Linked DNA regions of Rhodopseudomonas palustris HaA2. The protein of the gene in region 1 interacts with the protein of each later gene in a pairwise test. Links are inferred from orthologs where the notes say so. Each region holds a gene or a part of one and is shown on either strand. Other genes may lie near its edges.

The links.
Region 2: the proteins of ndk (region 1) and RPB_RS21605 interact in binary tests that used the Escherichia coli proteins (3 or more experiments, as listed by UniProt). The link is inferred for Rhodopseudomonas palustris HaA2 from one-to-one orthologs.

What each region holds. Positions count from the first base shown.
Region 1 is NC_007778.1:2,839,163-2,854,338, forward strand. The notes cover bases 3,946-6,800. They hold ndk (nucleoside-diphosphate kinase), read left to right. Parts: upstream 3,946-5,089; coding sequence 5,090-5,512; downstream 5,513-6,800. Other genes in these bases: RPB_RS12505 (ABC-F family ATP-binding cassette domain-containing protein), read right to left, coding at 3,946-4,913; RPB_RS12515 (Crp/Fnr family transcriptional regulator), read right to left, coding at 5,662-6,462. Outside these bases: RPB_RS12490 (leucyl aminopeptidase), read left to right, coding at 374-1,876; RPB_RS12495 (DNA polymerase III subunit chi), read left to right, coding at 1,891-2,343; RPB_RS12500 (hypothetical protein), read left to right, coding at 2,463-2,999; more of RPB_RS12505, read right to left, coding at 3,036-3,945; RPB_RS12520 (cold-shock protein), read left to right, coding at 7,015-7,218; purN (phosphoribosylglycinamide formyltransferase), read right to left, coding at 7,238-7,894; purM (phosphoribosylformylglycinamidine cyclo-ligase), read right to left, coding at 7,899-8,972; RPB_RS12535 (CDP-alcohol phosphatidyltransferase family protein), read left to right, coding at 9,239-9,784; RPB_RS12540 (DnaA ATPase domain-containing protein), read left to right, coding at 9,831-10,508; RPB_RS12545 (RNA degradosome polyphosphate kinase), read left to right, coding at 10,659-12,860; ppx (exopolyphosphatase), read left to right, coding at 12,873-14,378; rnd (ribonuclease D), read right to left, coding at 14,382-15,176. UniProt on the Escherichia coli protein: Major role in the synthesis of nucleoside triphosphates other than ATP. The ATP gamma phosphate is transferred to the NDP beta phosphate via a ping-pong mechanism, using a phosphorylated active-site intermediate.
Region 2 is NC_007778.1:4,869,071-4,884,235, reverse strand. Bases 7,324-10,167 are described here. They hold RPB_RS21605 (5-formyltetrahydrofolate cyclo-ligase), read left to right. Parts: upstream 7,324-8,373; coding sequence 8,374-8,961; downstream 8,962-10,167. Other genes in these bases: ppk2 (polyphosphate kinase 2), read right to left, coding at 10,107-10,167; RPB_RS21600 (TIGR00282 family metallophosphoesterase), read left to right, coding at 8,964-9,788; RPB_RS21610 (hypothetical protein), read right to left, coding at 7,529-7,987; RPB_RS21615 (hypothetical protein), read left to right, coding at 7,339-7,527. Also shown: RPB_RS21650 (ferric reductase-like transmembrane domain-containing protein), read left to right, coding at 1-994; RPB_RS21645 (cytochrome b5-like heme/steroid binding domain-containing protein), read left to right, coding at 991-1,362; RPB_RS21640 (efflux RND transporter periplasmic adaptor subunit), read left to right, coding at 1,530-2,636; RPB_RS21635 (efflux RND transporter permease subunit), read left to right, coding at 2,637-5,717; RPB_RS21630 (DUF3240 family protein), read left to right, coding at 5,714-6,019; RPB_RS21625 (methyltransferase family protein), read left to right, coding at 6,218-6,694; RPB_RS21620 (rhodanese-like domain-containing protein), read left to right, coding at 6,721-7,113; more of ppk2, read right to left, coding at 10,168-11,000; RPB_RS21590 (methyl-accepting chemotaxis protein), read right to left, coding at 11,222-12,913; RPB_RS21585 (hypothetical protein), read right to left, coding at 13,361-14,392; RPB_RS24340 (YodC family protein), read right to left, coding at 14,576-14,755. UniProt on the Escherichia coli protein: Involved in the removal of 5-formyltetrahydrofolate.

The DNA.
Region 1 (15,176 bases):
ATCCCCGCCAGGATTCGATCCGAATCCTCCCCAGGCGGCGATCGTGCGGGCTGTCCCACGATCGCATTACCATCTGTCTGATCTGTCAACAAAATGGCTGACCGGCGGCGGCTTCCGGATATGGTTAATGTTGCCCGAGTGTACCCCGCTCGCCACGGTAGGGGGTCGTGAGAGGTGTTTTTGTACCGCTTATAAGTCCAGGGGAGATTGGGATCCGGCGAGCCGCCGGGACATATCGTCGATGCGTTCCACGGCGCCGGGATGCGGCGATCGCGATGCCGGCTTGACTTGACGACGCAGGGCACCAAAACAACAGGTTGCACCGCCTGCCGGATTCCGTCACTGCCCGACAGCCCCATTTGGAGGAATGCCCATGCCCGACGCCGTCAAGGTCGGCTTCGTCCCGTTTTCCGTTGCCGCGCGCGGCACGCTCGTTGTGCTTTGCGACGACGCGCTGAAATTCGGCCCGGCGACCAGCAAGGCGCTGGGGGTCGCGGTCAGCACGGTCAAACGGGCGGTGGCGGCGAGCCAGTTCAAGGGCAAGTCGGGCTCTGCGCTCGACCTGTTGGCGCCCGAGGGCCTCAAGGTCGGACGGCTGGTCGTGATCGGGACCGGGAAGGCGGCAGCACTCAAGGACTACGACGTCCTCAAGCTCGGCGGCGCAATTGCGGGCAAGATCGGGGCAGGCGACACGGCCGTCACCGTGATCGCCGAGCTGCCGGGCGGCGCGATGAAGCCCGAGCAGGCCGCGGCGATCGCCTCCGGCATCCTGCTCCGGGCCTACAAGTTCGATCGCTACAAGACCAAGAAGAAGGACGATGACGCGAATGCGCTGAACGCCAACGTGTCGATCGCTGTTGCGGACGCCGCCGCGGCGAAGAAGGCATTCGCGCCCGACAGTGCCGTCGTCGACGGTGTGATCCTGGCGCGCGAACTCGTCAACGAGCCGCCGAACGTGCTGTATCCGGAAGAATTCGCCAAGCGCGCGGCGCAGCTGAAGAAGCTCGGCGTCGACATCCAGATCCTCGACGTCAAGGCGATGACGCAACTCAAGATGGGCGCGCTGCTCGGGGTGTCGCAGGGCTCGGCGCATCCGGGCCGCACCGTGATCATGCGCTGGAACGGCGGCAAGCGCGGCGAACAGCCGGTCGCCTTCGTCGGCAAGGGCGTGTGCTTCGACACCGGCGGCATCTCGATCAAGCCGTCGGCCAGCATGGAAGACATGAAGGGCGACATGGGCGGCGCTGCCTGCGTCGTCGGCCTGATGCACGCGCTCGCCGCGCGCAAGGCCAAGGTCAATGTGATCGGCGCCATCGGTCTGGTGGAGAACATGCCGGACGGCAACGCGCAGCGCCCTGGCGATATCGTGACCTCGATGTCGGGCCAGACCATCGAGATCATCAACACCGACGCCGAGGGCCGTCTCGTGCTCGCCGACGTGCTCTGGTACGTGGCGCAGAAGCACAAGCCGAAATTCATGGTCGACCTCGCCACGCTGACCGGCGCCATCATGGTCGCGCTCGGCACCGATCACGCCGGCCTGTTCTCGAACAACGACGAACTCGCCGAACGGCTGACTGCGGTCGGTGTTTCGACCGGCGAGAAGGTGTGGCGGATGCCGCTCGGTCCGGAATACGACAAGCAGATCGACTCGCAATTCGCCGACATGAAGAACACCGGTTCGCGCAACGGCGGCTCGATCACCGCGGCGCAGTTCCTGCAGCGCTTCGTCGACAATACGCCCTGGGCGCATCTCGACATCGCCGGCACGGCGATGGGCGCACCGAAGAACGACATCAACCAGAGCTGGGGTTCGGGCTACGGCGTGCGGCTCTTGAACGCGCTCGTCGCGGAGTACTACGAAGCCAAGAAGTAATCCGATCCGATGCGATGACCGAGGTCCTGTTCTATCACCTGCAGGGACGGACGATCGAGCAGGTGCTGCCGCCGTTGCTCGAGAAGTCGCTGGCGCGCGGCTGGCGGGTGGTGGTGCAGGCCGGCTCGGAGGAGCGCGCCGATACGCTCGACGCGCATCTGTGGACCTATCGTGACGATTCGTTTCTGCCGCACGCGACCTGGCGCGTGGCCGACGCGATGCATCAGCCTATCGTGCTGACAGCCGAAGAGAGCAATCCGAACGCCGCCACCGTTCGGTTTCTGCTCGACAATGCGGCGTTGCCGGCCGACGCGGAAGGCTACGAGCGGATGGTGTTGCTGTTCGACGGCGACGATGAAGACGCCGTCGGCATGGCGCGCGATATGTGGAAACAGAGCAAGTCGCGTGGCTTCGAGGTGACCTATTGGCAGGCCGATGCCGCCGGCCGATGGCAAAAGCGGGAATAGCTGGGCGACGCCGTTAAGGTTATTCTGGTATCCTTGCAACTGCGCGGAGCCGGTCACGGTCGTGCCGTAAATCGATGTTTGGACAGATGCTTACGCTGCGGGATGGGACCCAATCGATCGTGCAACACAAGCTTCCTTACAGGCCAGTCCTGCTCACCCTGGTGCTGGCGACCCCGCTGCTCGCCGGCTGTGCTGGCGGCTCGGACCTGCTGTCACGCGATGCCGACTGGTTTGCGCGGCCGGGCCGGGTTTTCATCAAGAACATCTCGATCGAGACGCCGCCGCTGACACCCGACAAAGCGGTGACGGCGGAAGACCTGATCTCCGCCGACGGCATGTGTCCGGGCATGGCCCAGCCCGGCGCGGCCGACGCCAACGCCAACGCGCAGGGGGGCGACCCTGCCGCTTCGACGATGGCGCGTGGCGGCACGGTGGCGCTCGGCCACACCGAATGCGACGTCGCCCGCGGCGCCGGTGCGCCTGACGGCGTCAACCTCTCGACCAACGAGCGTGGCCAGCGCGTCGCACTGCTGACCTATTCGCGTGGTCCGCGCGCCGGAATCTATACCTTCACTGCAGGGCGGCTGACGTCGATCGAACGCGCACCGGAGCCGGCGCCGCAACCGCGAGCCGCGAAGAAGCGCAGTAGGTCGTAGCGGCGACGCTACCGCCACGGCCGTAAGCTTCGCGTCTCAGCCTTGCGCCTTGTCGTAGGCCGAGCTCGCGTCCAGCCATTGTTCCTCGGCCTTCTGCAGCGCAGCTTCGGCTTTCGCGCGCGCGCCGGAGAGCTGTGCGGCCTGTTTCGGATCGCGCGTGAACAGGTCCGGCAATGCAAGCGCTGCATCGATCTTGGCGATGATCGCGGTGATCCGCTCGATCTCGACTTCTGCGTCGGCGATCTGCTGCTTCAGCGGTACGCGCTTCTCCGACTTCTGACGTGGTTGCTTGGCGCCGGTTCCGTCCGCGGCTCGCTCCCTGGGCTCGCGCGAACCGCTGCGGGCGCCGCGTGACGACAACACGGCGCGGCGGTAGTCGTCGAGATCGCCGTCATAGGGCTTCACCTTGTGATCGGCGACCACCCACAATTGATCGGCGCAGGCGTCGATCAGGTAGCGATCGTGCGACACCATGATGACCGCGCCCGGAAAGTCGTTGATCGCCTCCGCCAGCGCCGCGCGGCTGTCGATGTCGAGATGGTTGGTCGGCTCGTCGAGAATGATCATGTTCGGGCCGTAGAAGGTCGCGAGGCCCAACAGCAACCGCGCTTTTTCGCCGCCCGACAGACTCTTCACCAGGGTGTCGGCGGCCTTGCCGGAAAACCCGATCTGGCCGGCGCGGGCGCGGATCTTGCTCTCGGGCGCGTCCGGCATTAGCTTGCGGATGTGGTCGTAGGGCGAGCCATCCTCGTTGAGCTCGTCGAGCTGGTGCTGGGCGAAGTAAGCGACCGACAGCTTGTCGGCTCGCGTCACCGTCCCTGAGAACGGCGTCAGCCGATCGGCCAGCAGCTTCACCAGCGTCGACTTGCCGTTGCCGTTGGCGCCGAGCAAAGCAATGCGGTCTTCGGTGTCGACGCGCAGCGTGACATGACGCAGCACCGGGTGTTTGGGGTCGTAGCCGATCGAGACGTTGTCGGCGGCGATGATCGGCGGCGACAGCGTCTTCTCCGGCGCGGGAAAGACGATGTCGGGCACGTCGTCGCTCACCAGCCGCGTCACCGGCTTCATCTTCTCCAGCATCTTGACGCGCGACTGCGCCTGACGCGCTTTCGAGGCCTTGGCCTTGAAGCGGTCGACGAATTCCTGCAGGTGCTTGCGCCGGGCTTCTTCCCGCTTGGCGTTCTTGGCGTCGAGCGCCTCCTTGTTGGCACGGAATTCCGCATAGGCCGAGTAGGTGCCGCGGAAATGCACCAGCCGGCCGCGATCGAGATGCAAGATCTCGTTCACCGAGGTGTCGAGCAAATCGCGGTCGTGGCTGATCACGATCACCGTGCGCGGATAGTTGGCGAGGTGATCCTCGAGCCACAGCGTGCCTTCGAGATCGAGATAGTTGGTCGGCTCGTCGAGCAGCAGCAGATCGGGCGCTGCGAACAGCGTCGCCGCAAGCGCCACCCGCATCCGCCAGCCGCCGGAGAATTCCGAACAGGAGCGCGCCTGGTCCGCCGCGGAAAAGCCGAGGCCGCTGAGAATGGCGGCGGCGCGCGCCGGGGCCGAATGCGCGTCGATGTCGACCAGCCGGGTCTGGATGTCGGCGATGCGATGCGGATCGTGCGCGGTCTCCGCCTCCGCGAGCAGGGCGTCGCGCTCCAAATCCGCCTTGAGCACCACTTCGAGCAGGGTCTCGGGCCCGTTGGGCGCTTCCTGCGCGAGGCTGCCGACGCGCCAGCGCGGCGGCATGGTGATGCGCCCGGTCTCGGTCGCGAGCTCGCCGCGGATGGCGTGAAACAGCGTCGACTTGCCGGCGCCGTTGCGGCCGATGAAGCCGACCCGGGCACCCGGCGCGATCTGCACCGTGCTCTGGTCGATCAGCAGCCGTCCCGCGATCCGGACCGATATGTCGGACAAAGTGAGCATGGCGCGTTTTGACCGGGACGGGCCTCAAAGGCAACCGGGATCAGGGCGATTGTGATCGGCCGCACGCGCGACAGGTGGGGAGGGCGGCGTTCGTCTGGTGGCGCGGCTTGCCGTGCCGCGGCGGCGCCGATATAAGCGCGCAACTCTCCCGCCCCAAGCGTTTCAAGGACATTTCCATGGCTGTTCAACGAACTTTCTCGATCCTCAAGCCCGATGCGACCGAGCGCAACATCACCGGCGCGATCAATGCCCTGATCGAGAAGGCCGGCCTGCGCATCGTGGCGCAGAAGCGGATTCACATGACCCGCGGCCAGGCCGAGACCTTCTATGCGGTCCACAAGGAACGCCCGTTCTTCGGCGAACTGGTCGACTTCATGACCTCGGGCCCGGTCGTCGTGCAGGTGCTCGAAGGCGAGGGGGCGATTGCGAAGTATCGCGACGTGATGGGCGCGACCGATCCGTCGAAGGCCGCGGACGGCACCATCCGCAAGCTGCATGCCAAATCGATCGGCGAAAACTCGGTGCACGGTTCGGATGCGCCGGAGACCGCTGCCATCGAGATCGCGCAGTTCTTCGCCGGCAACGAAATCGTCGGCTGAGCCCCGCACCACACCACGTCCGCGGACCGCTGATCGGGCGGCCGCGGTCGTGGCAATCGGGTCGGCCTTGCTGAGCGGGGGACCCGTCCTCGCTGTGCCGTCCCTGTTCCGGAGGGCGTCTCCGCACCTGGTCGGTGCGGGACGGAGCCTCAAGCCGTGCCCGCGATGACGCCGCCGTCGTGCCCATGGGAGCACGCGTCGGAACCCTTGGCGTGATCGTGGCCGTCATGCGTGATCTGCGTCCACGCATAGGCGTCACGCACGATGTGGTAGCAATCGCAGGCGCGGTTTTCGAGCCCTGGCCGATCGATCACGCGCACCGCACCGCGGGTCTTCTGCACGATGCCTTCGGTCTCGAACTGCAGCAGCGCATTGGTGATACTTGCGCGGCGGACGCCGAGGCTGGCGGCCAACAATTCATGAGTGATGTACAGCACGTCACTCTGGATGCGATCGTTGGCCAGCAGCAGCCATCGCGCCAGACGCTGATTGATCTCGTGGCGGGCGGCGCACAGCACGCTCTGAGTGTTCTGAGCGATCAGCGCGGGGACGTAGCGCAACAACTGCTCGCGGATCTGCGGCCGGCTGGCGATCACGCGCGCGAGATCCTCGGCCTCGATCCGCAGCGCGGTTCCCGGCATGGATACGATCGAGCGCTGTGACGCAACCGACGCTCCGAGGACCAAGGGAACTCCGACATATCCGAACACGCCGACCATTGCGGTCTCGACGTAGTCGGTGCGGCTTCCGGAAACGTGCGAAACGAGACCGTCTTCAATGAAGTGAATGCACTCGACCGGCCGGTTGGCCTCCTGCAGCACAGCGCGTCCCTTGAATTCGACCGGCCGCAGCATCGGCTTGAGGGCCTGAAAATCCTCGGGTGACAGCTGCGCAAGAACGCGGTTCTTCACCGTCGAAGGGCAATGGTTGTTGTTGATGTCGCTGGACACGATCAGGATGATCTCCTCGCACGCGGGGTGTTTGTCAGGTTGCGAAGGGAACCGGCCGTGGCCGATTCAGGGCAACACTAGTCAAGTGTGGTCCGCATGAACATCTTGCCGGGTGTTCAATATTGTCGCACGCGCCGAGATGTGAGCCGTGCAGAGCCGCGCGGGAGGGCGTTTCGATGTCGCCGCCTCGCCACCAAACGCGACCAGCAATCAGCTCGGAACCGTTGGAAGCGCGCCATTGGTGGCGCTGCCAGATCGCGCGGGGCGGCTGCCACAATGAAGAGCGGCCCGGCGCAACTATGCGGCGCTTATATCTGCGGCACTCGCAAGGCTTGCTAACCCGGAAAAATCATGTTGCAATTGACCCGCAATCGAATGTGGGCCGTTCGGCTTTATGTTTCGCGACTCGAAAATCAGGGCTTTGCAGTCGGGGCTTGAATATCACCTCGGATATCAAGTCTTGCAGCAGGCAGCGCTTACGGGATCGCCGTTTGTGGCGTGGCACGCGGATAGCGCGCCACGTCTTTTTTGTGTCTAGACAGGAGACAGGCGATGCAAAAGGGCACCGTCAAGTGGTTCAACCCGACCAAGGGTTATGGTTTCATCCGTCCTACCAGCGGCGACAAGGACGTCTTCGTCCATATCTCGGCGGTCGAGCGCGCCGGTCTCAGCACTCTGAATGAAAACCAGGCGATCGAATACGATCTGGTCGAAAATCGCGGCAAGACCTCGGCGGAGAACCTCAAGCTCACGTGAGCAGGTTCGATCGTCTCGATCAGTTCTCCGACGGTACGATCAGCGCCTGATCATGCGGGCCACTCGAGGTCGATCTGCACAGATCGCCCTCGAATCGCGTTTGGCCGGATGCCACCATCTGCAGGGCTCTCGGATAGATCCGGTGCTCGATCGCCAGGACGCGGTCGGCCAGCGTGTCGGCGGTGTCGTCGTCGTGCACCGGCACCGCGCCTTGAATCACGATCGGTCCGGCGTCGGTTTCCGCGATGACGAAATGCACGGTGGCGCCGGAAATCTTCACGCCGGCGCGCAGGGCCTGACCGTGCGGATCGAGGCCCGGGAAGGACGGCAGCAGCGACGGATGAATGTTGAGCATCCGGCCGTACCAATGATTGACGAAATCCGCCGTGAACAGCCGCATGAAGCCGCCGAGGCAGATCAGCTCGATGCCGCGTGCGTCAAGCGCCGCCTGCAACACGGCTTCGAAGCCGGCGCGATCCTTGCCGAACGGCTTGCTTTCGATCACCAGCGTTTCAATCCCGCTGCGTTGAGCGATCGCAAGGCCGCCGGCGCTCGCGGTGTTGGCGATCACGACCGCAATGTCGGCAGGGAAGCCGTCTTCGGCCGCGGCTTCGATCAGCGCGGCCATGTTCGACCCGCGCCCGGAAATCAGGATGGCGACACGACGCTTGCTCACGCGATCACCAGGACAGGTCGAGGTGACCGTCGTAGACGACGCGATGTTCGCCCTTCGCCGCGATCACTTCGCCGAGCAGATGCACGCTCTCGCCGCCCGCGGTCAGCGCCTCGGTGACGGCGTCGACGGCGTCCGCCTTGACGATCGCGATCATGCCGATGCCGCAATTGAAGGTGCGCAGCAGTTCGAGTTCGGCGATGTCGCCTTGTTCGGCCAGCCATTTGAACACCGGCAGCACCGGCAGCCGCGGCAGGTCGATGCCGACGCCGAGATGCTTCGGCAGCACCCGCGGGATGTTGTCGGTGAAACCGCCACCGGTGATATGCGCCAGCCCCTTGATCGCGCCGGTGGTGCGGATCGCCTGCAGACAGGATTTCACGTAGAGCCGGGTCGGCGTCAGCAGCGCTCCGCCGAGCGTCATCACCGGCGAGAACGGCGCCTTGGCGTCGTAGGGCAGGCCGGATTTTTCGACGATCTTGCGGACCAGCGAAAACCCGTTCGAATGCACCCCGGATGAGGCCAGCCCGATCACCGCGTCGCCGGCGGTGATGTCGGGGGAGGGCAGCAGCGTGCCGCGTTCCGCCGCGCCGACCGCGAAGCCGGCGAGATCATAGTCGCCGTCCTTGTAGAGGCCCGGCATTTCCGCGGTCTCGCCGCCGATCAGCGCACAGCCAGACTCGCGGCAGCCTTCGGCGACGCCTGCGACGATTTCGGCCACGGCCTCGGGATCGAGTTTGCCGCACGCGAAATAGTCGAGAAAGAACAGCGGCTCGGCGCCCTGGACGACCAGATCATTGACCGACATCGCGACCAGGTCGATACCGATCCCGGCGTGCACCCCGGCCTCGATCGCGACCTTGATCTTGGTTCCGACGCCGTCGGTCGCCGCCACCAGCACCGGGTCCTTGAAGCCCGCGGCCTTCAAGTCGAACAGTCCGCCGAAGCCGCCGATTTCGGAGTCCGCGCCGGCCCGGGCGGTGGCCCGGACCATCGGCTTGATCAGGTCGACGAGGCGATTGCCGGCGTCGATATCGACGCCGGAATCGGCATAGGTGAGGCCGTGCTTCCGCTCGGTCATGGCCGGCTCCCGCAAGAAAAAGGCGCTGCGCGGCAACGATTGCCGCCCGGCATCGAGCCGCCGCCGATGAACCCCCGTCGATCGCGCTAGACCTAAGTCCCGCTTGTCCGCGTCCGACCAATGGTTTTGGGGTGGTTACGTCGGATTCCGCCGGCGTGCAATGGCTCGCAAGGGGACCCAGCATGTACTATGTAGACAACCAGCCCCTCCCGCCGTCGAAAGTCGAATGGTTTCGCCGGATCTGGGCTGGAAGCCGGGAACGTCGCGTGAGCATTCCGAATATTATTACCCTGGGCCGGATTCTGCTGGTGCCGGTCATCGTCTGGGCCATTGCGTCGAATGAAATGGCAGTCGCGTTCGCGGTCTTCGTGATCGCCGGCGTCAGCGACGCGATCGACGGCTTTCTCGCCAAGCGTTTCAACATGAGCAGCGAGCTCGGTGCGTTGCTCGATCCGCTGGCCGACAAGGCGCTATTGGTGTCGATCTACGTGTCGCTCGGCATCTGGGGCGCGATCCCGCGCTGGCTGGTGATTCTGGTGGTGTCGCGCGACATCATGATCGTGGGAGCGGTGATCATTTCCTGGCTGTTCGGCAAGCCGGTGCCGATGAAACCGTTGATGGTCTCGAAACTGAATACGGTGGCGCAGGTCGGATTTGCCGCATTGGTGCTCGGTGCGCTCGGCTTCGGGTTCGAGCCGGCGCCCTATGACCTAGTCTTGATGATTCTGGTGACGCTCTTGACGTTGCTTTCGGTCTCCTTCTATCTCGTGGAGTGGACGCGGCATATGAGCACGATCGAGCCTGGCCACTGAAACGCGTCGGCCGGCCGCGCAGTGCGGGCCGGCATGGAGCGACCCCGTGGTAGTCCGCGTACAACCCCGTCAACTGGCCCTGGACCTGCCGCACGCCGAAAGCCTGTCGCGCGAGGACTTCCTCGAAGGCACGGCCAATTCCTCGGCGCTGAGGCTGATCGAAAGCTGGCCCGACTGGCCGAACCGCATCATGCTGCTGGTCGGACCGGAGGGCAGCGGCAAGAGTCATCTGGCATCGATCTGGGCCGAGCAGGCCGGCGCGCGATCGACCTCGGCTCAGGCGCTGACCGCGGCGAACGTCCCCGGCGAGCTCGCCACTGGCGCGCTGGTGGTGGAAGACCTGACGCCGGGCAGCTTCGACGAGCGCGCGCTGTTTCATCTGATCAATCTGGCACGTGAAGACGAGGCCTATGTTCTGATCACCGCGCGGCTGGCCCCTGCGGCATTTCCAGCCGACTTGCGCGATCTGCGGTCCCGGCTGAGGGCGGTGCCAGTGGTGACCCTGCTGCCGCCCGACGATGCATTGTTTCGGGCGCTGATCGTCAAATTCTGCGCCGACCGCCAGATGAGCATCGACGCCAATCTGGTCGGCTATCTCGCCAACAGAATCGACCGGTCTTTCGCTGCCGCGCGTCAGACGGTGGAGCGGCTGGACACCGAGGCGCTGCGTCTCGGCCGGCCAGTGACCCGAGCGCTGGCGGCGGACGTCCTGCGCAACGACTGAGCCCCTGCGGCATCCTTGCCGGCCGGCTCGGCTTGACGCGATCTTCGCTAAGTCCCTCAATGTCATGGAAACGTCTTGCGTGTGCAGCATTGTCTCGCCGCACCGCCACCTCCGGCACGACGACCCCGCATCGCACTGGACCGACCTCTCATGGACTCCGACCAAATCATTGTCATCGAAGAGAAAAATGGTGAAGCCGAGCCGGCGTCCGTGGTTGCCGCCGGGCCGGAACGCTTCATCAACCGCGAATTGTCGTGGCTGCATTTCAATCGGCGGGTGCTCGAGGAGGCGGTCAATCCCTCCCATCCGGTACTCGAGCGCGTCCGTTTTTTGTCGATTTCGGCCAACAACCTCGACGAATTCTTCATGGTGCGAGTCGCCGGCATCAAGGCGCAGGTCCGGGAAGGCATTACCGAGCGCAGCCCGGACGGGCTGACGCCGGCCGAGCAATTGGTGCTGATCAACGAGGCGGTCTCGCGCCTGGCGAGCGACCAGCAGGCGATCTGGCGTGACCTGCGCGGGATTCTGACCGAGGCCGGCATCGTGCTGCTCGACGGCCGCGACGCCACCAAGTCGCAGCGGGCGTGGATCGAGGATCATTTTCTCCACAACATTTTTCCGCTGCTGACCCCGCTGGCGATCGATCCGGCGCATCCGTTTCCCTTCATCCCGAGCCTCGGTTTCACCATCGGCCTGCAACTCGCGCGGGTGTCGGACGGCAAGTCGATGAACGCGCTGATCCGCATGCCGGGCAAAATCGACCGCTTCATTCGGCTGCCGCCGAACGGCAAGGACCAGTCCGTCCGGCTGATGACGCTGGAGCAGGCGACGTCGCTGTTCATCGGGAGGTTGTTTCCGGGATATGTCGTGAAGGGGCAGGGCTCCTTCCGGGTCATTCGCGACAGCGAACTCGAAATCGAGGAAGAGGCCGAAGATCTGGTCCGGCTGTTCGAGACCGCGCTGAAGCGGCGGCGGCGGGGGTCGGTGATCCGGCTCGAAGTCGATTCGACGATGCCGGAAGAATTGCGTGCCTTCGTGCAGCGCGCGCTGTCGACCGCCGACGACGAAGTGCTGCTCGTCGACGGCGTGCTGGCGATGAACGAACTGTCGCAACTGACACGGGTCGATCGCCCCGACCTCGAATTTCCACCGTACGTGCCGCGCCATCCGGAGCGTGTGCGCGACCATGGCGGCGACATCTTCGCGGCGATCCGCAAGAAGGATCTGATCGTCCATCATCCCTACGAGTCGTTCGACGTGGTGGTGCAGTTCCTGCAACAGGCGACCCGCGATCCGGATGTCGTTGCGATCAAGCAGACGCTGTACCGGACCTCGAACAACTCGCCGATCGTCCGGGCGTTGGCGGAAGCCGCGGAGGCCGGCAAGTCGGTCACGGCGCTGGTGGAACTGAAGGCGCGGTTCGATGAGGAGGCCAATATCCGCTGGGCGCGCGACCTCGAACGCGCTGGTGTCCAAGTGGTCTACGGCTTCCTGGAGCTCAAGACCCACGCCAAGCTGTCGCTGGTGGTGCGTCGCGAAGGCAATACCCTGACCACCTATGTCCATACCGGGACAGGGAACTATCACCCGGTCACCGCGCGAATCTATACCGACCTGTCGTATTTCACCTCCGATCCGATCATCGGCCGCGACGCGGCACGGGTCTTCAACTACATCACCGGCTATGCCGAGCCGAGCGACATCGAAAAAATGGCGGTGTCGCCGCTCACGCTGCGCAAGCGCATGCTCGAACACATCCGAGGCGAGACGGCTTTCGCGCGCCACGGCAAGCCGGCGGCGATCTGGCTGAAGATGAACTCGCTGGTCGATCCGGACATCATCGACGCGCTGTACGAGGCGTCGCGCGCCGGCGTCTCGGTCGAACTCGTGGTTCGCGGCATCTGCTGCCTGCGGCCCGGTGTGCCGGGCCTGTCCGAGAACATCCGTGTCAAATCGATCATCGGCCGGTTCCTGGAGCACGGCCGCGTCTATTGCTTTGGAAACGGCCACGGCCTGCCCAGCGCCAAAGCGGCGGTTTACATCTCGTCGGCCGATATGATGCCGCGCAACCTCGATCGGCGCGTGGAGATCCTTTGCCCGCTGCTCAACCCGACCGTGCATCAGCAGGTGCTGGAGCAGATCATGGTCGCGAACCTGAAGGATACCGAGCAGAGCTGGCAGTTGTTGCCGGATGGGTCATCGACGCGTATGAAGGCGGCGAAGGGTGAAGAACCCTTCAACGTGCACAACTACTTCATGACCAATCCGAGTCTGTCCGGCCGTGGAAAGTCGCTCAAAGAATCTTCGCCGCGACGACTCACGCGCCGTTCGGAGCGCCATCAGTCGCCTTGAGGATTTTGCACGGTGACGAAGCGGGCGCGCAGGCGCGAAACCAGCGTCGCAGTGATCGACATAGGCTCGAATTCCGTGCGTCTCGTGGTCTACGAGTCGCTCGCGCGCAGCCTGGTCACGGTTTTCAACGAAAAGGCGCTGTGCGGGCTCGGGCGTGAAGTGCAGAGCACGGGGCTGTTGGCGACCGATGCCGTCGACAAGGCGCTGACCGCGCTACGTCGGTTCCGCGCGTTGATTCGGGTGATGCGCGTCGGCCGAGTCTACGCCATTGCCACGGCAGCGTGCCGCGACGCCAGCAACGGTCCCGATTTCATCGCAGCCGCAGAGCGGATCTGCGGTGTCACGATCGAAATCCTGTCGGGGCCGCGCGAGGCCAAGCTGTCGGCACTCGGCGTCATCGCCGGGGTTCACAAGCCGAACGGCATCGTCGGCGATCTCGGCGGCGGATCGCTGGAACTGATCGATGTTCGCGGCAACCTGGTTCGCAAGGGCGTAACCTTGCCGCTCGGGAGTCTGGCGCTTCAGGATGCCTCGCAGAAATCCCTGAAGCGGGCCGAACGGATCGCGAAAGACGCTCTCGCGGGTGCCCTCCCGCTGAAGGCGGCGAGCGGGCGGACGTTCTACGCAGTCGGGGGGACCTGGCGCGCTTTGGCGCGGATTCACATCGCGCAGAGCGGCTACGCGCTCAAGGTGATGCATGGTTACGCGATCCCGGCCGCGGAAGCGCTGAGGTTCGCCAAGCGGCTGCGTGTGCTGGCCTCGACCAATCAACTGGCCGATCTCGACCTCGTCGCTGATGCGCGGCGGCCGCTGTTGGCTTACGCGGCGCTGGTGCTCGAATACGTCATCGAAGCCGCGAAGCCGAAGACCATCGTGTTCTCGACCTACGGTGTTCGTGAGGGACTGCTTTACGAGCAATTGCCTGCCGCGGAGCGCGCCAAGGACGGCCTGATCTGCTCCGCGCAGAACCTCAACCTGTTGTTGTCGCGCTCGGCGCGCCACGCCGAAGAACTCATCGAATGGACCGACCGGCTGTTCCGGGTCGCAAAGGTGCGCGAGACCGAAATCGATCGACGTCTCCGCCGTGCCGCCTGCCTGATGTCCGATGTCGGCTGGCGTGTGCATCCCGACCATCGCGGCGAGCAGACGCTGGCGTTGATCACCAACGGCAATTTCGGCGACGTGACCCATCAGGAGCGCGCCTTCATGGCGCTCTCGGTGTTCTATCGCTACGCGGGATTCAGCGAGCAGAACGAGCCGCCAGCTGCTGTGCGCGAGCTGGTGACGCAGGCGATGGACGAGCGCGCGCGCCTGCTCGGCGCCGCTTTCCGGGTCGCGCATCTGATCAGTGCGGCGCGGCCGGGCGTGTTGCCGGCGACGCATTTCCGGACCAGCGAACGCAAACTGATGCTGGTGTTCGAGCACAGGCTGGTCGACCTGGTCGCCGATCGAGTCGGCAGCCGCTTCAAGCAGCTCGGCCGTATGGTCGGGCGCTCGGGGACGATCGTCAGGCGATAGCGCTCAGCCGCGGTCGACGTGGATCACGCGGCCCTTCTCGATCGCGAGCGCGAGCTGGCCGTGCTTGAGCGCCAGCGCCGCTTCGCCGAACAATTCGCGTCGCCACCCCCGCAGCGCCCCGACTTCGGCCTTGTCGTCGCAGGCGATCTGCTCGAGATCGTCGACGGTGGCGATCACTTTGGCGGCGACGGCGTGGCGCTCGGACGTCATGCGCAGCAATACTTTGAGCAGTTCGACGATGGCGCCGCCGTTGGAATTATTCCGCGGCTTGTCGATCTTGGGCAGCGTCTGCGGATCTCGCGCCAGACCGCGCTGGACCGCGGCCACGATCTCGGAACCCCATTTCGAGCGGTCGAACCCCTTCGGCAGCGAGCGCAGATTGGCGAGCCGCTCGAGTGAGGTCGGCGCGTGGGTTGCGATGTCGCCGAGCGCGTCGTCCTTCAACACGCGCGAGCGCGGCACGTCGCGGGTTTGCGCTTCCTGCTCGCGCCAGGCCGCCACCTCCATCAGCACCGCGAGCTCTTTCGGCTTGCGCACGCGGGTCTTCAGCCGCTCCCAGGCACTTTCGGGATGGAAGTCGTAAGTTTTCGGCGAGGTCAGAACTTCCATCTCCTCGCTGACCCAATCGCTGCGGCCCCGCTGTTTCAGGTCCGCATCCAGTGCGGCGAAGACGTCGCGCAGATGGGTGACGTCGGAGACGGCATAGTGCAGCTGCTCGTCGGTCAGCGGGCGGCGCGACCAGTCGGTGAAGCGGTGAGTCTTGTCCGGACGGTGGCCGGTGATGCGCTCGACGAGCTG
Region 2 (15,165 bases), 2.0 Mb from region 1 along the record:
GCATCCGCTCGCGCTCGCCGCCGGCAATCTCGCCGCGTCGCCGCGCCTCGCCTGGCAGACGTTGTCGCCGGCGACGGAGAGCTGGCAGGTGTGGTCGGGTTGGCTCGGCCTGCTGCTGTTGATGGTCGGCCTCGCCACCACTTTCACCCCGAGCATCCGCTACGGCCTGTGGCGCTGGCTGCACGCGCTGCTCGGTATCGGCGTGGTGATCGGTCTCGTGCATCTGATCCTGCTCGGCATCGACGAGCCGGTGCTGCCGATCCTCGCGGCGGCGGCAGGAATCCTCGGCTGGCGGCTGCTGCGCGGCGATCTCGGCCTCGCGGCGCGGCCCTATATCGTCGCGGCGGTGCGCAAGCTGACGCCGCAGTCCGTCGAGATCGAATTGCGCCCGCTGGCCGATCCGGTGACCGTGACCGCCGGGCAATTCGTGCTGGTCGCGTTCGGCAACGGCCCGCTGTATCGCGGCTGCGGCGAATTCCATCCCTTCACCATCAGCGCGATCGATCGCGACGGCGCGCTGCGCCTGGCGGTGAAGGCGCTCGGCGATTGTACGCGGCGAATGCTGTCGATCGAGCCCGGCGTCGCGGCGCGGGTGATCGGCGGCTTCGGCGGCCTGCTCGGCGACGCCGGCGCATCGCCGCAATTGTGGATCGCCGGCGGCATCGGCGTCACGCCGTTCGTCGCTCTGCTGAACGAGGGCAGGCTGCGCCAGCCGGTGCGGCTGCTGTATCTGTATCGCCGCGAGGCCGATGCGACCTATCTGCCGGAGCTGCGCGCGATCGCGGCATCCGATCCGCAACTGAAATTGCAGGCGGTCGCCACCGGCGACGATCTGCCCGATCTCGATCGCCTGCTGCCCGCTACCAGCGAGTTGTCAGGCGTCGAGTGCTATCTGTGCGGGCCGGCGGGCCTGGTCGCGGCGCTGCAGCGGGCGCTCGGCGCGCGCGGGGTCGCCGCCCAGCACATCCACTTCGAAAACTTCGAGTTCAGATAATGCGCAGATTGTATTTCGCCGCCACCGCGACGTTCTGGATCGCCGTACTCGGCTTCTGGGCCGGCAGCGCGCTGACGCCGGTCACCCGGCAGCCGGCGGTCGCCGCCGACCGCGACATCACGGCGGCGGAACTCGCCCGCCACGCCACGCCCGCCGATTGCTGGATGGCGATCCGCGGCAGCGTCTATGATCTCACCGGCTATCTGCCGGACCATCCGTCGCGGCCATCGATCATCGAGCCGTGGTGCGGCAAGGAGGCGACCGACGCCTACAACACCAAGAGCAAGGGTCGCGCCCATTCCGGCGAAGCCGATGCGATGCTGCCGAAATACCGGATCGGCCGCTTCGTCACCGGCAGCGCGCAATAAGACTGGTTTGCAGTTGGCGCCGGCGGCGCCGCGAGCGGTTGTGTGACGGGCGGCGTCAGCATTCTGTCAGGCGATCAGGCCTAGAACCGGGCTGGTCGCAAAGGCTGCGGGAGCCTGCGCGCCGTCGGCCGTCCGCCGGCCAAGCCAGCGAGATTCCAAGACAGTCCATGCGCCGTCATTCGCCCATCGCCATCGCCTGTCTTGCTGCGCTGCTCGCCGCCGGCGTCGCGCGCGCCGGCGATGAGCTGCCGATCTCGCCGGTGCAGGCCGAGCGCGTCGGCATCGAGACCTCGCCGCTGGAGCAGCAGCCGGTCGCCGTGGGCCTCAGCTTTCCCGGCAAGATCACCGTGCCGCCGGATCGCACCCGGCTGATGAACGCGCCGTTCGGCGGCCGGATCGAGCGCCTGCTGGTGCGCACCGACAGCGCCGTCAAGGCCGGCGACGTGCTGGCCGAGCTGCAGAGCCCGGCGCTGGCGCACGCCCAGGCCGAATATCTCGTCGCCTACAACAAAGAGGGTCTGCTGAAGACCAATCTCGACCGCGAGGAGCAGCTCGCGCCCTATGGCGCGGTGCCGAAGAAGCAGGTCATCATCACCCGGAACGAATACGACCAGGCCCGCGCCACCGCGGCCGAGCGCCGCCAGGCGCTGTCGCATGTCGGCATGACCGAGCCGCAGATCGAGAAGCTGACGTCGAGCCAGAAGCTCGATCCGAAGCTGACGCTGATTGCGCCGATCGACGGCGTGGTGCTGGAGAGCGCGACGATGCCGGGCCAGACCGTCGAGGCGCTGGCGCCGGTGTTCAGGCTGGCGCAACTGTCGCCGCTGTGGGTCGAGATCCAGGTGCCGGCGTTGCGTGCCGAGCAGTTCGCCGTCGGCGCCCGCGTCACCGTGCGCGGCCACGATTGCGTCGGCCGCGTGGTGTCGATCGGCTCGAGCGTCGAGCCGACCTCGCAAACCGTGATCGTCCGCGCCGAATTCGACGAGCCCGATCCGGATCTGCGCCCGGGCCAGATGATCGAGGCGCAGATCACGTCGGCGACCACCGGCGAAAGCGAATGGCGGGTGCGCACCGGCGCGATGGTGCGGCGCGGCGGCGACGCCTTCGTATTCGTGCAGACCTCGGGCGGCTTCGTCGCCACCCCGGTGAAGATCCGCGAGGAACTGCCGCAATTCGCCGTGGTCAGCGGCAGCTTCCGCGGCGACGAACGCATCGCGGTGCGTGGCTTGGCTGCGCTCAAGGGCGCGTGGCAGGGTCTCGGCGGGGTCGAGTAAATGCTCGCGCGTCTGGTCGAGTTCTCGCTCGCGCATCGCCTGCTGGTGGTGCTGGCCACCCTGCTGCTGATCGGCGCTGGGATCTATGCGGTGCGCGGCCTGCCGATCGATGCCTTCCCGGACGTCTCGCCGGTGCAGGTCAAGATCATCATGAAGGCGCCGGGCATGACGCCCGAGGAGGTCGAGACCCGGGTGACGGCGCCGCTCGAGCTGGAAATGCTCGGCATCCCCAACAAGACCATCCTGCGCTCGACCACCAAATACGGCCTCGCCGACGTCACCATCGATTTCGCCGACGGCGTCGATATCTACTGGGCGCGCAATCAAGTCGCCGAACGGCTCGCCGCGGCGATGAAGGACATGCCGGACGGCCTGACCGGCGGCATGGCGCCGATCACCACGCCGCTCGGCGAGATGTTCATGTTCACCATCGCCGGCGGCGACCTGTCGCTGGCCGAACGGCGCACGCTGCTCGACTGGACGATCCGTCCGGCGCTGCGCACGCTGCCCGGCGTCGCCGACGTCAATTCGCTCGGCGGCTATGTCCGCTCGTTCGAGATCGTCCCCGACAATCTGGCGATGGCGTCGCGCGGCATTTCCATCGACATGCTGGAGAAGGCGATCAAGGCCAACAACCGCAATGGCGGCGCCGGCCGGCTGTCCGCCGGCGAGGAAGTGCTGCTGGTCCGCGTCGACGGCCAGGTCCGCACGCTCGACGATCTGCGCAACATCGTGCTGGCCTCGCGCGACGGCGGCATGGTGCGGGTGCGCGACGTCGCCGAGGTGCGGATCGGCAGCATCACCCGCTCCGGCGCCGTGACGCGCGACGGGCAAAGCGAGGCGGTGCAGGGCCTGGTGCTCGGCCTGCGCGGCGCCAATGCCCGCGACGTCGTCGAGGGCGTCCGCGCCAAATTCGCCGAGCTCGCGCCGACGCTGCCGAAGGGCGTGACGCTCGACGTGTTCTACGATCGCGGCGATCTGGTCGGCCGCGCCATCAGCACGGTGTCGAAATCGCTGCTCGAAGCCACCGTGCTGGTGATCCTGCTGCTGGTCCTGTTTCTCGGCGACTGGCGCGCCGCTCTGGTGGTGGCGCTGACGCTGCCGCTGTCGGCGCTCGCCACCTTCGTGCTGATGCGCTGGGCCGGGATGTCCGCCAACCTGATGAGCCTCGGCGGGCTCGCGGTGGCGATCGGCATGCTGATCGACGCCGCCGTCGTGGTGGTCGAGAACATCGTCTCGCATCTGGCGCACGACCGCCACGGCGCGCGGGTGCCGCTGCTGCACCGGATCTACCAGGCGCTGCGCGAAGTCGTGGTGCCGGTGACGTCGGGCATCGCCATCATCGTCATCGTGTTCCTGCCGCTGCTGACGCTGCAGGGGCTGGAAGGCAAGCTGTTCATTCCGGTGGCGCTGTCGATCGTGTTCGCGCTCGGCTCCTCGCTGCTGCTGGCGCTGACGGTGGTGCCGGTGCTGGCGTCGCTGCTGCTACGCACCTCCGGCCATCACGACACCTGGCTGGTTCGCAAGATCAGCGCGGCCTATGCGCCGGTGTTGCATTTCGCGTTGCGCCGCGAAAAGGCGGTGCTGGCGGTCGCGGTGCTGGCGCTGGTCGCGACCGGCTTCGCCTATGTCCAGCTCGGCAAGATCTTCATGCCGACGATGGAGGAAGGCACGCCGATCCTCAGCGTCGAGAAACTGCCCTCGGTGAGCCTCGAGGCGAGCGTCGATCTCGACCTGAAGATTCAGAAGGCGGTGATGGCGGCGGTGCCCGAGGTTTCGAGCATCGTCGCGCGCGTCGGCTCCGACGAAATCGGCCTCGATCCGATGGGGCTCAATCAGACCGATACTTACGTCATCCTGAAGCCGCCGTCGGAATGGCGCCGGCCGGACGACAAGGACTGGCTGATGGGCGAGATCCGCAAGGCGCTCGCCGAGTTTCCCGGCATCGGCTTCAGCTTCACCCAGCCGATCGAGATGCGCGTGCAGGAGATGATCATCGGCGCCCGCGGCGACGTGGTGGCGAAGATCTTCGGCACCGACATCGCCACGCTGAACAGCCTCGCCGAACAGATCACGGCGACGATGAAGACGCTGAAGGGCGCCGAGGACGTCCGCACCACGCTGAACGAGGGCTTCGAGTATTACAGCATCGGGATCGACCGGCTGCAGGCCGGACGGCTCGGGCTCGACGTCGACCAGCTCACCAGCGCGCTGCGCACCCAGATCGACGGCCAGCCGGTCGGCATCGTCGTCGAGGAGGGCCGCCGCACCCCGATCTCGATCCGCGGCACCGACGCCTTGCGGGAATCGCCGGCGCGGCTCGCCGGCCTCAGCCTGGTGATCGCCGACGGCAAATCGGTGCCGCTCACCAATGTGGCGCGGCTGGAGCGGATCGACGGCCCGGTCAAGATCGACCGCGAGAACGGGCAGCGGCTGGCGCTGGTGATGAGCAACGTCACCGGTCGCGATTTGGTCGGCTTCGTCGACGAGGCCAAGGCCGCGGTCGCCGCGCGGGTCAAATTGCCGGAGGGCTACCGCATCGTCTGGGGCGGCCAGTTCGAGAACCAGCAGCGCGCCGCCGCAAGGCTCGCCATCGTGGTGCCGATCGCGCTGGCGCTGGTGTTCCTGCTGCTGTTCGTCACCTTCGCGTCGCTGCGGCAAGCGCTGCTGGTGTTCGTCAACATTCCGTTCGCGCTGGTCGGCGGCGTGTTCAGCCTGCTGGTCTCCGGCGAGTATCTGTCGGTGCCGGCCTCGGTCGGCTTCATCGCGCTGCTCGGCATCGCGGTGCTGAACGGGCTGGTGCTGGTGACCTATTTCAACACGCTGCGCGGTCAGGGCCTGTCGCCGGATCAGATCGTCGAGCTCGGCTCGCAGCGCCGGCTGCGGCCGATCCTGCTCACCGCCAGCATCACCGCGTTCGGGCTGGTGCCGCTGCTCTACGCCACCGGCCCGGGCGCCGACGTGCAGCGTCCGCTGGCGATCGTGGTGATCGGCGGGCTGGTGTCGTCGACGCTGCTGACGCTGGTGATCCTGCCGGTGCTGTATCGCCGTTTCGGCATCGTGGCGGAGAAGGCGGCATGAGCCTGGTGATGCTGACGCTGGTCGCGCCGATGGCGCTGAAAGAAGACCTGGTCGCCGCGATGCTGGCGCACGGACCGACCGCGCAGGCCGGCTTTGTTGCGCGCGAGGTCGAAGGCTGTGGCGACCGCGTCGCCTACGACAGCTCGATCGAGCGGGTCCGCGGCCACAGGCTCGCCGTCGAGATCGTGGTGACCGCGCCGGAGCACGACATCCGCAGCCTGCTCGACGCGCTTCGCGCCGGGATGGCGGGGCGTGACGTCACATGGCGGATCGCCGCCGTGACGGCGGCCGGGACCCTTTAGTCCAGCGCCGACATCACGCGATCGACGGCGGCGCCGCCGGGATGCTTCACAATAACATATAGACGAATTCGTATTTCTCGATTAGAGCGCCGCGAGACAAGACATGGCGCGGTCGCCGGCGATCGGGCTTGCGTTTCAGCCGAGGCGTGCGCCGCGTCGTTGTCTGCCCTGCGTCGACGATCGAGGACGGAAATCACGATGACCGTTTCCGAGACCAGCCGTCCCAACCGGCTGCCGTGGCCGCCGATGCTGCTGACGCTGGCGGCGCTCGCGTCCATCGGTCTCGGCGTGGTGGCGCCACTGACCGTGCCGCGCGCGCAAGCGGTGGTGCTGATCGGCTATGCGATCGCGGGACTGGGGCTCGCTGTCGATCTCTGGGCGATCCTGACCATGCGCCGCGCGCGCACCAACATTCTGCCGCACCGCGCCGCCGACCGGCTGGTCACCTGGGGGCCGTTCCGCTTCAGCCGCAATCCGATCTATCTCGCCAATGCGTGGCTGCTGATCGGCATCGGGACGGCGTTCGGAAACGGCTGGTTCATCGTGTTCGCGCTGCTGTCGGCGGTGGCGGTCGATCGGCTCGCAATCCGCCGCGAGGAACGCCATCTCGCGATCAAATTCGGCAACGACTGGATAGAGTATTCGTCGAAGACGCCGCGCTGGCTGATCCGATGATCGCAAGCCGTCAAAGGGAGAATTGAATGACCACCAATGTGAAGCAGATGATGGAAGCCGCCAATGCGGCGGTGCCGCGGGTCACCCCGGATCAGGCGCGCGAGATGATGGGCAAGGGCGCCGTGGTGATCGACGTGCGCGACGCGCCCGAGGTCGAGAACAGCGGCAAGGTCGAGGGCTCGCTGCACATCTCGCGCGGCATGCTCGAGTTCCGCGCCGATCCGGACACGGCGTTTCACGACAAGCGTCTCGCCAAGGACAGACCGGTGATCGTGTACTGCGCCTCCGGCGGCCGCTCGGCGCTGGCCGGCAAGGTGCTGAAGGACATGGGCTACGCCGAAGTCTACAATCTCGGCGCGTTCAAGGACTGGACCGACGCCGGCGGACCGATCGAAAAGCCGATCGACCGCGGCATGTGAGCGCTGTCGGTTAGTTGCTGGTCGCGACGTTCGAGGTACCCCGAGCGTCCGGATTTCGGGTTTGCGCCCCGAGGGGCGCATCTCGGCATGACGAAACAATGGGGCGGCGACGCGAGGCTGGCGAATTGCCGGCATTGACGAATTGCCGTTCCGGCATTGATGCGACGCGTACAAGGAACCAAATGATTAGCCGGCCTTTGACCTCGACAAACGAGGTACCAGCAAATGTCGGACATCATCATTTTGTTCCGGATGGCTCTGCCCGTGCTGTCCCTGTTGGCGCTGACGATCGGCCTGGTAACAGGGTTGGTCCTGCTGATCTACGGAATCGGTGGGATGATTCCACGACGTCCGCGTGTCGTCGCGACGCAACGTCATCGCGACCTGACACGACGGCGTGAGCCGAGTCGTTAGTTCACTTCGTCAGAAATTTCCACGCCACCACGACGGCGACCAGCGCGGCGAAGATCAGCAGCGCGGGGACCGGCCGGCGGCCGGTCTGCGGGACGGGGCGGGCGCCGCGATCGGCGGCGCGGGTGACCTGCGGCTTCGGCGGCTTCTTGAAGCGGACGACGTTGTCGACCGGGGCCGTGCCGGGCTCCGCCGGCGGGGTGCGCGGTTCTGGCTCCGGCGCGTCGCCGGTGCCGCCCATGTCGCTGTAATAGGCCTGATAGGTCTCGCGCACCGCGATCGTCTTGGATTCGATCTCGCTCATCCGGTCGAGCCGCTCGCGATAGCCGTTCAGCACCGTCTGCGCATTCGGAGGCAGCGAGTCGAAGCTGCCGAGTTTCGCCATCATCAACCAGGTGGCGAAATCGGCCTCGGCCCGGGTTCGGGCTTTGCGGGCAATCGTGGTGCTGGACTTGGAAGCCATGGTGATCCGGTTGAGTCGCTCTCCGACATCGCGCGACGTGACGACAGGGTTGGGACGCATTCCTCAATAGCTGAAAACGCCGCCGCGCGTCAGGGGTTCGTGCCTCGCCACCGAAACGCGCAGGCGAGGCTGGCGAAGCAGCGGTATCATCGCTACATTGGGACGGCGAGGCTGCGTTTCGCGTCAGGAGCCATATATCCCCGGGGCCTTATCGATCCTTCCGGGAACTGTCCCTGGCCGGGTCCGTGGACCCGGTCACATGGTGCCCACCTACTTTCGTAGGGAACTCCGGGATCGAGCGCTTCAACGGTCATGTGGCTTCGCACTTCCTCCTCCCTCGTGCTCTCCCGGCTTTTCCGGCCGGCGGCCCCTGCCTATAAGCGGGGATGAGCGAACTTTCCGACAGCGTCTCCAAGGATGAATTGCGCGCCGCGGCATTGGCCCGGCGTTTGGCGTTGTCGGACGAGGCCCGCGCCGCGGCCGCCGTTGTGATTGCCGCAAGGCCTCTGCCGTTCGCGGTGCCGGAGGGCGCGATCGTCGCCGGTTATGTGCCGATTCGCGGTGAAATCGATCCGCTGCCGTTGATGCGCGCGCTTGCTGAGGGCGGCGCGAGGCTGGCCTTGCCGGTGGTGACCGGGCCCGGACGGCCGCTGAAATTCCGCGCCTGGTCGGAGGGCGAGGCGCTGCAGCGCAGCCGACTCGGCATCCTGGAGCCGCTACCCGGCGCGCCGGAGCTGGTTCCGGACATCGTGCTGGCACCGCTCGCCGCGTTCGATGCGCAGGGCCACCGCATCGGCTACGGCGCCGGCCACTACGACTGCACGCTCGCGGCGCTGCGCGGCTCGAAGCCGGTGATCGCCGCGGGGCTCGCCTTTGCGGTGCAGCAAATCGAGGCGGTCCCCGCCGCCGCCCACGACGTGGCGCTGGATTATGTGATAACGGAACGCGACACGCTCATTTTCCGGAGTCGATAGGTTTGCGCATTCTGTTCATCGGCGACGTCGTCGGCAAATCCGGCCGCACGGCGATCGCCGAACATCTGCCCCGAGCGATCCGCGACTGGCAGCTCGATTGCACCATCATCAACGGCGAGAACGCCGCCGGCGGCTTCGGCATCACCGAGGCGATCTACAATGATTTCATCGACGCCGGCGCCGATGCGGTGACGCTCGGCAACCACGCCTGGAATCAGAAGGAGGCGCTGGTGTTCATCGAGCGCGCGCCGCGCCTGATCCGCCCGGCGAATTTTCCGCGCCACACGCCGGGCCGCGGCGCCACGCTGGTCGAGACCCGCAACGGCGCCCGCGTGCTGGTGATCAACGCGATGGGCCGGGTGTTCATGGAGCCGCTGAACGATCCGTTCGCCGCGGTCGCGCGTGAGCTCGACGCCTGTCCGCTGCGCGAAGCCGCCGACGCCATCGTGCTGGATTTCCACGGCGAGGCGTCGAGCGAAAAGCAGGGCATGGGTTACTTCTGCGACGGCAAGGTCAGCCTCGTGGTCGGCACCCATACCCATGTGCCGACCGCCGATCACCAGATCCTGCCCGGCGGCACCGCCTACATGACCGACGCGGGCATGACCGGCGATTATGATTCCGTGATCGGCATGCACAAGGACGAGCCGCTGCAGCGCTTCACCACCGGCATTCCGCAGGGCCGGTTCGAGCCGGCCAACGGCGTCGCGACGCTGAGCGGCGTCGCGGTCGAGACCGATGATACGACGGGCCTGGCGCTGCGCATCGCCCCGGTCCGTATCGGCGGAAGGCTGGAGCCGGCGGTGCCGGGGTTCTGGATGAGTTAGCTGCTCGTTCCGTAGGGTGGCGCTGAGCGCAGCGAAGCCCACGCGCACAGCGCTCGGCTTGTGAGCGGGGGCACAGCGCTACGCGCCTTTGCGCACCCTGCCAACGACACGTGCAAGTGAGCACAGCGCGCTCCCTCGCCCCGCTCTTCGCGGGGAGAGGGTTGGGGTGAGGGGCGACGCGCGCACTGCGTCTCGGCTGTGCGGAGATGCCCCCTCACCCGGCTTGCATCTGGCGATGCAAGCCGACCTCTCCCCGCGCGCGGGGAGAGGTCACAACGGCCGCTTGCTCACCATCCAAGATTCGAAGTCCGGCAATGCTCAATACCGCTCCGGCACGTACATCTCCTCCGGAATCGGCGTGCGGTGATAGTCGGGGTGGTGGATCCGCGGCGGCAGCACCACGCGCTCGCTCGGCACCTCTTCGTAAGGGATCTGGTCGAGCAGATGCGCAATGCAGTTCAGCCGCGCCTTCTTCTTGTCGACCGCCTGCACCACGTGCCACGGCGCCTCGGCGATGTGGGTGCGCTCCAGCATCTCTTCCTTGGCCTTGGTGTAGTTCTCCCAGCGCGCCCGCGACTGCACGTCCATCGGGCTCAGCTTCCACTGCTTCAAGGGATCGTTGATCCGCATCATGAAGCGCAGCTGCTGCTCGTCGTCGGTGATCGAGAACCAGTATTTGATCAGCACGATGCCGGAGCGCACCAGCATCCGCTCGAATTCCGGCACCGAGCGGAAGAACTCCTCGACCTCGGCCTCGGTGCAGAATCCCATCACCCGTTCGACACCGGCGCGGTTGTACCAAGAGCGGTCGAACAGCACGATCTCGCCGGCGGCCGGCAGATGCGAGACGTAGCGCTGGAAGTACCATTGGCTGCGCTCGCGCAGGCTCGGCGCCGGCAGCGCCGCGACGCGGCAGATCCGCGGATTGAGCCGCTGGGTGATCCGCTTGATGACGCCGCCCTTGCCGGCGGAATCGCGGCCCTCGAACACCACCACCACCTTCAGGCCCTGATGCTGCACCCAGCTTTGCAGCTTCACCAATTCGCCCTGCAGCCGGAACAGTTCCTTGAAATAGATCCGGCGGTCGACGGTGTCGGCGGGCGAGTGACCGGCGAATTCGTTGGTCAGCGCGTCGAGGCGATCGTCGTCGATTTCGAGTTCCAGCTCCTCGTCGAATCCGTCGAGCATTTCCGCCTCGATCCGCTGCCGCATCGTCGGCGCGGCTTTGACGGGCTTCTTGCGGGTCGCAGCGGTGGTTGTCTTGGTCGCCTTGCCGGCGGGTTTTCGAGCCATTTTGGTCTCCGGGCGTGACTGCCGGAGGGAAACTGCCGCGCGGTGTTTGTCGCAGGTATGACAGCGGTGGCCCGGTGCGACATTTGGCGCGGATGGCCGCCCGGTTTTTGGGCCGGGCGGCCATCGATCGGCTCGCGATATCAGGCGGCTCGGACGTTGCTGAGGAAATTGCCGACTTCCAGTTTCAGCCGGTTGCTTTCGGTCGACAGCGATTGCGCCGCCGACAGCACCTGCGAGGACGCCGCGCCGGTCTCGCTGGCGCCACGCTGCACGTCGCCGATATTGCTCGACACCTGATGAGTGCCCTGCGCCGCCTGCTGCACGTTGCGGGCGATTTCGTGGGTGGCGGCGCCTTGCTCCTCCACCGCCGCGGCGATCGTCGACGAGATTTCCGACATCCGGGCGATGGTCTGGCCGATCTGCATGATGGCGCCGGCCGATTCCTGGGTGGCGGATTGGATGCCGGAGATCTGCTGGCTGATCTCGCCGGTCGCCTTGGCGGTCTGCTCGGCCAGCGCCTTGACCTCGGAGGCGACCACGGCGAAGCCGCGGCCGGCGTCGCCGGCGCGGGCGGCTTCGATCGTCGCGTTCAGCGCCAGCAGGTTGGTCTGCCCGGCGATGGTGTTGATCAGTTCCACCACGGCGCCGATCCGCGCCGCGGCCTGGGTCAACTGGCCGACGCTCTGATTGGTGTCGCGCGCCTGATCGACCGCCTCGGCGGCGATCCGGGCCGATTCCTGGACCTGGCGGCTGATCTCCTGCACCGAGGAGGTCAGTTCCTCGGTGGCCGAGGCCACCGATTGCACATTGGCGCTGGCCTGGCCCGAGGCGGCGGCGACCGAGGTGGTGAGCTGCTGGGCGCGGTCGGCGGTGGCGGTGAGGGTGCCGGCGGAGGCCTCCAGTTCGGTCGAGGCCGACGCCACCGTCTCGACGATCTCGCCGATCATCTGCTCGAAGTGGCGGGTGATCTCGTCGACCCGCTGGCCGCGCTGGATCTTTTCGGCGGCGTCCTTCATGGCGGCTTCGTCGGCCGCCTTCTTGGCGATCAAGGCCTCCTTGAACAGCTGCAGCGAGTCCGCCATCTTGCCGATTTCGGTGGCCTCGCCCTGGTGCGGGACGCTGGCGCCGAGGTCGCCCGCACCCAGCGCCTGCATCGGCGCCACGATCGAATCGATGCCGCGTGACACGTCGCGCACCAGATAGATCGCCAGCCCGCCGCCGAGCACGATGGCGGCGCCGATGATGATCAGCAACTGCATCAAGGCCGACTGATGGACCTGGTTCGCGAATCGGCCGGCTTCGTCGGCGCCCTTGTTGTTGAGGGCGATGTCCCGGTCGAGAATGGCGTCCGCCTGTTTCGAGATCGGATAGGCCTTGGTCTCGTTGAATGCGGTGGCGTCGTGCGGGATGCGGCCGATGCTGTCGCGCGACAGCGCGACGACCCGCGGAATCTGGCTTTCGTAGAGATTCCATTGCTCACTCCACTCGTTGTAGAGCGCGCGTTCTTCGGCGGAGCCGATCAGCTTCTCGTAGACGTCGCGAAACTTCCGCAGCGCTTGCGCCGAGGTCTCTATCCGATTTTCGACCGCCGCCTTGGTGTCCGCGGTTTCGGAGAGCAGGTGCAAGCGAACGATGGCGCGATAGGTGACGACTTCGGCGCGCAGATCGCCGAGCGCGCGGACGCGCGGCAGCCAGTTGCTCTGGATATCGACGGCTGCAGTGTTGATCGCCTGGGTCTTTGTGACAGCCAGTATTCCCATGCCGATTATGGTGATCAGCAGAAACCCAACGACAAGACTGATCTTGGCGCGAATGGAGAAGTTGGTCGGCATCGTCGATATCCTTGACCGCTATGGATGGTCACCGACGAACGACTCGGGATCGAGGGGCTGGTCAGGATGAGGGGCGCAGCGGCGGTAGATCGCTCTCATTGCGACGCAACATCATCCCCGCGCATGAACGCTTCGTAAAACTACCAGGTACGAGTCTCGCAATCCGACGGTAATAGACTAAAGGGGTATGGCGATCGATGATCCGGCAGTAATGGCGTTTCCCGATACCGTCAAGTGCCTCCGCCGAGTCGGAGTCGTCCGGTTTCTGGTCGGATCAGACCGGACCGCTCGATTTGTGAGTGGACGCGTACGGCCGGCACCATGCTTACCCTGTCAATACGCCACCCGGTTTTCAATCGTGGACTATATTCCTAAAAAGGATTGTGCGCATATATACTTAACAAATGTGATGATATGCCTAGAATCGATGATCGACAGGCCGGCGTATCAAGTGTTTCGTTTCTGAAGGATTCGGGCGGTCTCCGCTTCGAGACCGAGCACGATGCTGTCAACTTTGGTCATAATCTCGTTTAGCGTAGCCGAGACTGGATACTCAGACAGAAAGCCAGTGTCCGCGAAGGATATGTAGAAGGGCGCGCCGAACTTGTAGTCACATGATCCATCGGGGGACGTTTTTGCGACTACAATCTCGTTCTTCGATCTGTCCCAATAGGGATCGAAGCCATCAATGGCCTTGATCGCGTTCATATTGGTGATGGTGTACACTCCATCCAGGTTTCTAGCGCCCAGCCTGAGTGGAACTTGGTGTTTGTTCGGGTTGGCGATCTTAGCGAATGCCCTAAGGAGGTCGTCCCCGCCTTCATGAGTATCCCCAGTTGGGTAAGTCTGGAGAGACGCGAGGAAGGGCCTCAGATCGACGGGGATGTCGGAATAGGTATCCCTTCTGAAAACACCTTCGAGGTCTTTGGGGCCTTCGGCAAAGGGGAAGTACGCCTTCTTAGCCGGCCTTCCGTTCAAGACTTCACAACTGGCACAGACGGCAAAATCGAGGGCGTTGCGAAGGTCATTGACGACAGCATAGGCCGCGTAGCACAGCCTGTCGGGCAGCTCCTTGGTAACTTTCAGTTTATGGACCAAATGCCCTGTCTCGGGGTCTATCTCTGCGATAGGAGTGCATAGATTGTCCGCGAGGAACGACTCGGACAGTTTGTCAAACTCGGCAAGATTTTTGTATGCCCCCTCATTCACGACTAGCCGCGCCCCATAAAAAGGGTCTTCTTTGCGGGCTTCGCGCCTAGGGTCGAACTGCTCTTTGCCGGAATACCCGGTGGATAATGCTTGGAACGATTTGCGTGGAGAACTCCTCGATATATTCAGGTTGTTAAATGTTATGTTCTCCGCGCCATCTTCGATTTGAACTGGAACGTCGAAGCCGGATACCATCGTGTTATCGAAGGTGAGATTGGAGCTATCTTTACTGATATAGAATCCGGCTCCTCCTGTTCGCTTTTGCACCATGGGATCACTCCGATGTCGAAGTCTAAGGATAATGAAGATGATTTGGAACGGCACGTCTTATGGGCGCGCTTGTGCGCATGAAGCCAAAGCCGCACCAGGAAATGAAGGTTGGAAAGAAAGAGGTTTCGGCCAGAAAGAAAGGCCCGGCTTAAGAAAAGCCTAGCCCATCGAAACAGGTTTAACCTATAGCCGGCATCCCATCGTCTGGTGAAAGCGCGTCTGGTGAAAACGGTTTCGCGTGTAGTCTTGTTCCCTATCGAACCATTCGCACCATACGTCGCCACTTGATTGTCTATTTGTCACTGTCATGAGCGGGCCGCCAGACTTGAGCCTTACGGTGTCACACTTCTTGAACTGAGACATCCCTGCCTCGTTGGGCGATTAATTATGAAGTACAACAACGGCAAGATTAATGCACGCAATCTCGTGCATGTCTATTCGTTGATGATAGAGAGCCCCCTTTTTTATTAGGTAGCTTCGCATGCCTAAACAGTGGCGGGCCAACAATGTTTCTTGTTGATGGATGGCTGCAACGTTCTTGCCCGAGTTCATCATATGCGCGGCCATCCACGACTTGGTCAGAGGGACCTTGGACCGCTCGAACACGGTGCCAACGGTCACAGTGAACTGGCCTTTGCAGTCGTTGCAGTAATACAGGCCGGGGCGATGGGATTTCTTGGTCCCTTCGAGCTTGTCGGGATCAGAGGAGCCGCAATGATGACAAAAGGGACCTTCGGGTCATCGCACTGCCTCAAGGGTTTCGCGGGCCTTGT